One region of the Streptomyces albiaxialis genome, then DNA from elsewhere that is predicted to be linked to it. Evidence: riboswitches for the same ligand, from Rfam matches in the RefSeq annotation. Region 1 holds a riboswitch; each other region holds the start of a gene.
What was found. A riboswitch is a leader RNA that binds a small molecule or an ion and turns the genes downstream of it on or off. The one in region 1 is predicted to bind cobalamin.
Positions count from the first base shown of each region.

Region 2: it holds a riboswitch for cobalamin, as region 1 does, so the genes downstream of both, ABD343_RS23800 (ABC transporter substrate-binding protein) here and ABD343_RS27395 (CbtB domain-containing protein) in region 1, are expected to answer to the same signal.
Region 3: it holds a riboswitch for cobalamin, as region 1 does, so the genes downstream of both, ABD343_RS12020 (ribonucleoside-diphosphate reductase subunit alpha) here and ABD343_RS27395 (CbtB domain-containing protein) in region 1, are expected to answer to the same signal.

Region 1 covers NZ_BAAAPE010000013.1:851,652-854,886, reverse strand. Annotated here, with positions in the region: gene ABD343_RS27405 (class F sortase) at 1-747, shown strand, start outside; gene ABD343_RS27400 (CbtA family protein) at 844-1,605, opposite strand; gene ABD343_RS27395 (CbtB domain-containing protein) at 1,621-1,845, opposite strand; cobalamin riboswitch at 1,878-1,999, opposite strand; gene ABD343_RS27390 (glycoside hydrolase family 6 protein) at 2,193-3,235, shown strand, end outside.
Region 2 covers NZ_BAAAPE010000013.1:36,505-39,739, forward strand. Annotated here, with positions in the region: gene ABD343_RS23795 (MMPL family transporter) at 1-983, shown strand, start outside; cobalamin riboswitch at 998-1,152, shown strand; gene ABD343_RS23800 (ABC transporter substrate-binding protein) at 1,194-2,204, shown strand; gene ABD343_RS23805 (FecCD family ABC transporter permease) at 2,216-3,226, shown strand; gene ABD343_RS23810 (ABC transporter ATP-binding protein) at 3,223-3,235, shown strand, end outside.
Region 3 covers NZ_BAAAPE010000007.1:234,956-238,190, forward strand. Annotated here, with positions in the region: gene ABD343_RS12005 (carbon starvation CstA family protein) at 1-75, shown strand, start outside; gene ABD343_RS12010 (CstA-like transporter-associated (seleno)protein) at 72-272, shown strand; gene ABD343_RS12015 (GNAT family N-acetyltransferase) at 676-1,197, shown strand; cobalamin riboswitch at 1,246-1,380, shown strand; gene ABD343_RS12020 (ribonucleoside-diphosphate reductase subunit alpha) at 1,510-3,235, shown strand, end outside.

The DNA of each region.
Region 1 (3,235 bases):
GGCGGCGGCGGTCGGAGTGCGCCGGGGCACGGTGAACGGGCCGAGGGGAACGGGACCGCGAGCGGTGGGTCCGCGAGCGGCGGCGAGGCCCGCACGGCCGGGCGGGGACGGCTGATCACCGGCGCCGCCTGGGTCGTCCTGCTGCTCGGGCTCTGGCTGTGGGGCCGCAACCTGACCGACGGCGGCGGGGGACCGGTCCTCGGCGACGTCTCCCGCGCCGGACGGCTCGCCGCGGGCCTGCCGCCGCTGCCCGCGGCCCACGACCCCCTCGACGAGCGGTCGCGGCCGACGCGGATCGACATCGGCGACATCGGCGTGCACGCCCGCGTGATCCGGCGCGGCGTGGACCGCGAGGGCGCCGTCGACGCCCCCGCGTACGCCCACGCCGACCGTGTCGGCTGGTACGCGCGGGGACCCGCGCCCGGCGAGAAGGGCGCGGCGCTCCTCGTCGGCCACGTGGACACGGACGAGCGCCGGGCCGTCTTCTACGCGCTCAGCACCGTGAAGCCGGGCACGGGCATACGGGTGCGGCGCGCGGACGGCACGGTCGCGGAGTTCACTGTCGAGCGCACGCGGGTCGTCGGGCGCGGAGAGTTCGACGCCGACCGGGTCTACGGGACGGAGAAGGAGGGACGCGCCGAACTCCGGCTGATCACCTGCGGCGGCGAATTCGACCGCGTCCGCCGCGTCTACTCCTCCAACGTCGTCGTCTCCGCCTACCTCACAGGGGTGTCGGACCCGAACTAGTCCTAGCCCGCAACCATGAGCGCCCCCAACATCGCGACCGAGCCGAGCCCACCCCTCCCCGCGCGTCGCGGCTTGTCGCGCAGTTCCCCGCGCCCCTTAGGGGGCGCCCTCCGTTCTCCTGCGGAGCGACAGGAGGCCGAAGGTTGCTCCCAGGGCTCCCCACAGCAGGGCGTGGGAGGCCAGTGAGAGGACGCGGAAGTCCCAGAGCAGGGGAGCGGGGACCGGTACCGGGTCCGGGTTGTCGGGGAGGAGGAAGAGCGCGGCAAGGGTGCCGACGATCGCACCGGCGGCGGCGAGCTGGCGCGCCGGGGCACCGAACCCGTGCCGCCCCATCCGCACGGAGAGCTGCCACGCCAGCACCATCCCCAGCACCCCGATCACCAGGGCCGCGACCCACAGTGCCTGGCGCTCCTGGACCGTGCCCCCGTCGCCGACGCCCGGCGGATTGGCCGGGTAGCGCAGCGCGGGCAGCAGCGAGAGCGCGAGGAACCCGGCACCGGCGAGGGCGACCGCGCGCTCCCAGGGGCGCCGGGCGTGGTCGGCGCGGTGGACGAGCGCGTGGGCGAGGGCGAAGAAGACGCCGACCGCGAGGCCGACGACCACCGCCGTCACCACCAGCCCGAAGTGCTGGGTGCCCCGGGTGAACAGCTCTTCCGCCTCGGCGGCGTGCCCGTGCGCCCCGCCGTGCTCGTGGGCCGCCGCGCGCCGCTCCTCCAGCCGGATCGCGCGGTCCATCAGCGGCTCGGCGAGCAGCAGGGAGAAGAGCCCGGAGGCGAGTCCCGCCAGCCCGCCCGCGGCGAGCCCGCGGCCGAGGAGGGGCAGGAGGGGGTAGGGAGTCGTCTCGGCTGAGACCGTCATGGTGTCCGGTTCCCCTCAGTGGCAGGGGGCGCCGAAGAGGTGGCGTCCGTCGTGCGAGAACTCGTGGAGATACTCGCCGGTGGCCGAGACGAGCTGGCCGTTGTCGACGAAGACGGCGTAGAGGGCGATGAGCGCGACGAGCGCGGCGGCGAGAGCGATCAGCGCGTCGCGCGTACGGATCGCGGCGGCCGTCGTCGAACCGGCCGGTGCCGTGTGCGCGGTGTGCGTCTGCGGGGACATCCGCGGGCCTCCTCCTGGGGTTTCCACGCCCCGTTGGCGGAGAAGCGACGGGTCAGTTCCTGACTCCCGTACGCGCGGCGCGCGTACGGACACAGTGGCGGGACCGTCCCGGATTCGCACCGGGTTCCTGCGCACCGTCGCCTCGATGTGAACATGTGGTGCCCGGAGAGTCCCAGCCTGAGCGTGCACTGTCAACAAGGCCCTGGGCAGGACGTGAGCGGCGTCACGGCGGCCGTAACAGGTGTTCTACAGCTTTTCCCGTTCGCGAATCCCTGTGACACGATGGAGCGACGATTTGTCCCATGGGGGTCCGGGAGAGTCCCGGAAGTGCAGCCAAGGGGGAGTGGATGTACGGCAATCACGGCGGCCGCGGGCGAGGTCCTGCCCGCACTCGGCTCGTCGCGAGCGGTGCGGCGGTGGGGACGCTGCTGCTGCTCGCCGGATGCTCGTCGTCGGACGACGGGTCCGGCGACGGGAAGGACGAGGGCGCTCCTCAGCAGCGCCCCAAGTCCGTCGCCCCGTACTGGGTGAACCCGGAGGGGAAGGCGGCCCAGCAGCTCAGCTCGTACAAGAAGGACGACAAGTCCGGCGACGCGAAGCTGATCAAGAAGATCGCCAGCCAGCCCGTGGCCGAGTGGGTCGGCACCGAGGACCCGCAGGGCGAGACCGAGAAGCTCACGCAGGCCGCCGACAAGGCCGACCGCAGCGCGCTCCTGGTGCTGTACAACCTGCCGCACCGCGACTGCGGGCAGTACAGCAAGGGCGGCGCCAAGGACGCGGGCGCGTACCGCGCGTGGCTCGACAAGGTCGTCAAGGGCATCGGCGACCGGTCGGCGACGGTCATCGTCGAGCCCGACTCGATCCCGCACCTGCTGGCCGAGGGGTGCACCCCGCAGCAGTTCCACGAGGAGCGCTACCAGCTTCTGAACGAGGCGGTCAGCAAGCTCAAGGACCTGCCCAAGACGAAGGTCTACCTGGACGCGGGCAACCCCGACTGGGTGCGTGACCCGGGCGGCCTCGTCGAGCCGCTCAACAAGGCGGGCATCGCCAAGGCCGACGGCTTCGCGCTGAACGTCTCGAACTACCAGACGACGAAGTCCAACATCGCCTACGGCAAGAAGATCTCCCCGATGATCGGCAACAAGCCCTTCGTCATCGACACCAGCCGCAACGGGAACGGCCCGATCGAGGGCGCGGGCGCCGACGAGGAGGCGTGGTGCAACCCGAAGGGCCGCGCGCTCGGCGAGCAGCCCACGACGAAGACGGGCGTGAAGCTCGTCGACGCCTTCCTCTGGATCAAGCGCCCCGGTGAGTCGGACGGCGAGTGCAAGGGCGGCCCGAAGGCGGGCGCCTGGTGGCCGGAGTACGCACTGGACCTCGCGCGCAACGC
Region 2 (3,235 bases), 820 kb from region 1:
TGGACATGCGGCTCGGCTTCGCCGACGCGGGCAACGATCCGCGCGGCTCGACCAGCCGCGAGGCGTACGACCTGCTCGCGGAGGGCTTCGGGCCCGGGTTCAACGGGCCGCTCGTGGTGGTGAGCCGGGGCGGCGCGGAGGCCGCCGGGGAGCTGCGGGCCGCGCTCGCCCGTACGGACGGGATCGCCGCCGCCTCGCCGGTGCTGCCCTCGGAGGACGGCGCCGTCTCGACGGTGCTCGCGTTCCCGGAGACGGCCCCGCAGGACGAGGCGACCGCCGACCTCGTGCACCGGCTGCGGGACGACGTGCTGCCGCCGGTGACGGCGAGGACGGGCGAGAAGGCTCTGGTCGGCGGGTCCACGGCCGCCGCGCTGGACTTCGCGGACTCGGTCTCGGACCGTATGCCGCTGTTCGTGGCGCTGGTGGTGGGGCTGTCCGCGCTGCTCCTGCTGGTGGTCTTCCGCTCGGTGCTGATCCCGCTGAAGGCGGCGCTGCTGAACCTGCTGTCGATCTCGGCGGCGCTGGGCGCGGTGACGCTGGTCTTCCAGGAGGGCTGGTTCGGCGCGGAGCCCGGGCCCGTCGAGGCGTTCATCCCGGTGATGATCTTCGCGATCGTCTTCGGGCTGTCGATGGACTACGAGGTCTTCCTCGTCTCCCGCATCCACGAGGAGTGGGAGCGTACGCGCGACCACCGGCTCGCGGTCCGCGAGGGGCTGGCGGCGACGGGGAAGGTGATCACGGCTGCGGCGGCGATCATGATCGTGGTGTTCGCGGCGTTCGTGCTGAGCCCGGACCGGATGCTCCAGCAGTTCGGGCTGGGGCTGGCCGTCGCGATCCTGCTGGACGCGGTGGTGATCCGGTGTCTGATCGTGCCCGCGGTGATGCGGCTGCTGGGCGCGCGCGCCTGGTGGCTCCCGGCGGGCCTCGCCCGCCGCCTGCCGGAGGTCGCGCTGGAGCGCCGGGAGGAGCGCGAACGCGCCTGACGGGGCTCCACCGCTGGTCGCGGGGTATGGAAGACTGCCTGTGTTCATTCGAGGCGGCAGAGGCCAGGAAGCCGGTGCGAACCCGGCACGGTCCCGCCACTGTGACCGGCGGCGCTCCCCCAGGGGCGTCCGCCGGGAGTCAGATACTGGTCTGCCGCCAACCTCACCAGGTCAGGGGACGCGGATCCCCTTGAGGAGGCAGGCATCGTCATGTCCCGTGCCCTGCGCACCCGTGCGCTTCTCGCTTCGCTGCTGCTCATACCGGCATCCGCCCTCGCGGGGTGCGCGTCGTCCGCCGACGACAAGGACGGCGGCAGCGGCAAGGCGCCGGAGGGCTTCCCGTACACGGTCACGAACTGCGGCGTGAAGACGACGTTCGAGAAGCCGCCCGAGCGGGCCGTGACGATGAACCAGAACACGACGGAGATCATGCTCGCCCTCGGTCTCCAGGACCGGATGGCGGGCACCGCCTTCCTCGACGACAAGATCGTGCCGGAGTACCGGAAGGCGTACGACAAGGTCAAGGTGCTGGCCAAGGAGTACCCGTCCAAGGAGACCCTCCTCGGCGCGAACCCCGACTTCGTCTACGGCGCGTACCCCTCGGCGTTCGAGAAGGGCGAGGGCCGCGAGCGCCCCGCCCTCCAGGACAGCGGGGTGAACACCCGGCTGGCCACCGAGAGCTGTGCGAAGGGCCGGGTCGGGGTGCCGCAGCTCCAGAAGGAGATCCGGGAGGTCGCCCGCACCTTCGGCGTCCCGGAGCGGGCCGAGAAGCTGATCGAGAAGCAGGACCGGCAGCTCGCGGCCACCGCCGAGCGGCTCAAGGGCGCGGAGAAGACACGGGTGTTCGTGTACGACAGCGGTGACAACGCGGCGTTCACGGCGGGCGGCAAGGGCATCGGCAACGAGATCATCGAGCGCGCGGGCGCCGAGAACGTCTTCTCCTCCGTCGACAAGCCCTTCGGCGACGTCTCCTGGGAGAAGGTCGTCGAGAAGAACCCCGACACCATCGTGATCTACGACTACCGGGGTACCTCCCTCGCCAAGAAGAAGAAGCGGCTCCTGAACGACCCCGCGCTCAAGGACGTACCGGCGATCAAGCACAAGCGGTTCGCCGTGATGCCGCTCTCCTCCGTCGTGGTCGGGCCGCGCGTGCCGGACGCGGTGGACGAGCTGGCGCGCCAGCTCCACCCGGAAAGCTACGAGCAGGGCCGCGCGAAGTGAGCGCCCGGGCCGTGCCCGGTCGGCTGCGGTTCGCGCTCCTCACCACCTCGCTGGCCGCGCTGCTGGTCGCCGGGGCCCTCGCGAGCCTCGCGCTGGGCTCCGTCCGTATCCCCGTCGGCGACGTGGTGGCCGCACTGACGGGCGGCGCCGAGCCGGGCCCGTTCACGACGATCGTGCGGGACGTGCGGCTGCCGCGCGTGCTGCTCGCGGCGGTCGTCGGGGCCGGGCTCGCCGTCGTCGGCACCGTGCTCCAGGCACTCGTACGGAATCCGCTGGCCGATCCGTTCCTGCTGGGCATCTCCTCGGGCGCCTCGACGGGCGCCGTCCTCGTCGTCGTCTTCGGCGTCGGCACGCTGACGATGAACGCGGGCGCGTTCGCCGGGTCCCTGTGCGCGCTCGTCGCCGTCTACGCGATGGCGCGGCGCGGCGGCGTGCTGACGACGGGGCGGCTGGTGCTGGCCGGGGTCGCGATCCAGTACATCCTCTCCGCGCTCACCAGCCTCGTCCTCGTGACGTCCTCGAAGACCGAACACCTGCGGGAGATCCTCTTCTGGACGCTCGGCGGGCTGGGCGGCGCGCGCTGGAACAGCCTGCCGCTGCCCGCCGTCGCGATGCTGCTGGGCCTGGTCGCGCTGATGGCCCTCGCCCGTCCCCTCGACCTGCTGCTGGCGGGCGAGGAGAGCGCGACCGTGATGGGCCTGGACACCGGCCGGTTCCGCGCCGCCGTCTTCCTCCTGGCCTCGCTGGTGACGGCCGTGCTCGTCGCGGTGAGCGGCGCGATCGGCTTCGTCGGCCTGATGGTGCCGCACGCCGCGCGGATGGTCATCGGCGCCGGACACCGCGCGCTGCTCCCCGTCTCGGCCCTGGGCGGCGCCGCGTTCCTGGTGCTGGCCGACCTCGCGTCCCGTACGGTCGCCGCGCCGGAGGAGATCCCCGTCGGGGTCCTCACGGCGCTCACCGGCGGCCCGTTCTTCCTCTGGCTGCTGCGCCGCAGCCAGCGCACCGAGGGGGTCCCGTCATGAGCGCGTCCC
Region 3 (3,235 bases), on a different contig from region 1:
CTGATCCCCACGAAGGAGGAGAAGGCGGAACTCGCCGCGGCGGGCCCGGCGGCCTCGGAAGAGGGCTCCCGATGAGTGCCCTGCGCAGGGCGGGGCGCTGGGTCCGCTGGTACGTCCGCGAGTTCACGGACGAGAGCGCGTACGAGCGGTACGTGGCGCACGTCCGGCAGCACGAGGGGCCGTCGGCGCCTGTGCCGAGCCGGCGCGAGTTCGAGCGCACTCGCGCCGACGCCCGCGAGGGCGACCCCCGCGAGGGCTTCCGCTGCTGCTGAAGCCACTTCGCCGGGTGCCCGGCACTGAGGGCTGAGCACGGGCTGCCCCGTGCCGTGCATTGCAGGCTGCGGCTGCGCCGTGGCTGGCCGCGCAGTTCCCCGCGCCCCTGGCGGGGCACTCCTGCTTCGCCCTCCACCCCACTGCGCTTGGGAAGTCTGCCACTGGGGGTGCCCCCTGCTCGAAGAGCTTGGGGGAGCAGGGTTGGCAAGCGCAGCCCCCTGCGCCGGGTGCCCCGCGCACAGGGCCGGGTTCGGGGTGCCCCGGGCTGTGCTTCGCGGGCTGCCGCAGCGCCGTGGCTGGGCGCGCAGTTCCTCGCGCCCCTCATGGGGCAAGCCCAGAAGTCTTGGCTCGGGGCCCGGAATTGTCGTGCTCTCTGTCAGTCAGGGGCGACATCATGGGGGGATGGACTTCTTGGTGAGGGACGCGCACGCGGACGAGTACGGGGCGGTCGGCGAGCTGACCGGCAAGGTGTATGTCGGGGACGGGCTCCTGGAGTTCGGGGAGTCGGACGGTTATCTGGAGACGTTGCGCGACGCTGCGACCCGCGCCGCACAGGCCGAACTCCTCGTGGCCACCGCCCCGAACGGCAAGGTGCTCGGCACCGTCACGTACGTAGGCGACGGCGGCCCGTACGCGGAGCTGGCCGGCGAGACCGAGGCCGAGTTCCGGATGCTCGCCGTCGACGGCGCGGCACGCGGCCGCGGAATCGGCGAGGCCCTCGTGCAGACCTGCATAGACCGCACGAGGCTGCGCGCGAAGACCGGCATCGTCATATGCAGCCAGCCCCACATGCGCGCCGCCCACCGCCTCTACGAGCGCTTCGGTTTCCGCCGCGCCCCCTCCCGCGACTGGAACCCCGTCGAGGGCTCCGACCTCACGCTCCAGGCGTTCACGCTGACCCTGCGGGACGCCCCCGCACTGTAAACCATCTCTTGACCCTCGACACAACATCTAGGGGCACCTCCACCACGCACCCCAACATGTATGCTCGACCGAGCCGTTCGCCGCAGGGGAATCCGGTGTGACTCCGGAGCTGTCCCGCAGCGGTGTGTGCCGTGCTGCCCGTACGGCGCGAGCCCGAATGCCTGCCGGGCGGCATCGACGAACGTCCGGGTCTCGTGGAGTGGACCGGGGGACGGCGCCGTGGTGAGCCATGCCCGTGAGGGCGCTGTTCGGCATGCCCGCGCGCCGGCGTCCCGCGCCCGCCCTCGGCCCTGAGCGAGGGAGAGCAGAGCAGTGACCATCGCACCATCAGCTCCGTCAGTGCCGCAGGCGACGTCAGTTCCGACGGTGACGACGACGGAGCCACCCGGACCCGCGGCGCCCGGCACGGAGGACGCCCCCGCCGCCGCGCTCCTGCGCACCCTCACCGAGCTCAGCGCCGACCTCACCGCCGTCGCGCCCGGGAAGATCGCCGCCGCGGCCCTGCGGGGGCGCCGGCGGGAGTCGTCCGAGGCCGAGCTGCGGGCGCTCGCCACCGAGGCGGCGGCCGGGCTCATCGGCGAGGAGCCCGAGCACTCCCGGCTCGCGGCCCGCCTGCTCACCCTCGCGATCCGCGAGGAGGCCGCCTCGCAGGGCGCCACCTCGTTCTCCGCCTCCGTCGCCGTCGGCCACGCGCAGGGGCTGATCGCCGACGGCACCGCCGCGTTCGTCCGTACGCACGCCGCGCGGCTCGACGCGCTCGTCGAGGAGGCCCTCGGCGACGGCGCCGACGACCGCTTCGGCTACTTCGGGCTGCGCACCGTCCACTCCCGCTATCTGCTCCGGCACCCCACGACCCGTCAGGTGATCGAGACGCCCCAGCACTTCCTGCTCCGGGTGGCCTGCGGCCTGGCCGACGGCGACAGCGGGCGTCCCGCCGACGAGGTCGTGGACGAGGTCGCCGCGCTGTACGGGCTCACCAGTTCGCTCTCCTACCTGCCCTCCTCCCCCACCCTCTTCAACTCCGGCACCCGCCACCCCCAGATGTCGTCCTGCTATCTGCTCGACTCCCCGCGCGACGAGCTGGACTCGATCTACGAGCGCTACCACCAGGTCGCCCGCCTCTCGAAGCACGCGGGCGGCATCGGGCTCTCGTACTCGCGGATCCGCGCGCGGGGCTCGCTGATCCGGGGGACGAACGGCCACTCGAACGGCATCGTGCCGTTCCTCAAGACCCTCGACGCCTCGGTCGCCGCCGTGAACCAGGGCGGGCGGCGCAAGGGCGCCGCCGCCGTCTATCTGGAGACGTGGCACGCGGACATCGAGGAGTTCCTGGAGCTGCGCGACAACACCGGCGAGGACGCCCGCCGCACCCACAATCTGAACCTGGCGCACTGGATCCCCGACGAGTTCATGCGCCGCGTCGAGGCCGACGCCGACTGGTCGCTCTTCTCGCCCGTGGACGTGCCCGAGCTGGTCGACCTGTGGGGCGAGGAGTTCGACGCCGCGTACCGGAAGGCCGAGGCCGAGGGGCGCGCGCTGAAGACCGTGCCCGCGCGGCAGCTCTACGGCGCGATGATGCGCACCCTCGCGCAGACCGGCAACGGCTGGATGACGTTCAAGGACACCTCGAACCGCACCGCCAACCAGACGGCGGAGCCGGGCCGCACGGTGCACTCCTCGAACCTGTGCACGGAGATCCTGGAGGTCACCGACGACGGCGAGACCGCCGTGTGCAACCTGGGATCGGTCAACCTCGCCGCCCACCTGGTCGAGGGCGGCGGGATGGACTGGGAGCGCCTCGACGCGACCGTCCGTACTGCCGTGACGTTCCTCGACCGCGTGGTGGACATCAACTACTACCCGACCCCGCAGGCCGAGGGCTCCAACTCCCGCTGGCGGCCTGTCGGTCTGGGCGTGATGGGCCTCCAGGACGTCTTCTTCCGGCTGGGCCTGCCCTTCGACTCGGCGGAGGCCCGCGCGCTCTCCACCCGTATCGCCGAACGGATCATGCTGGCGGCGTACGAGGCGTCCGCCGACC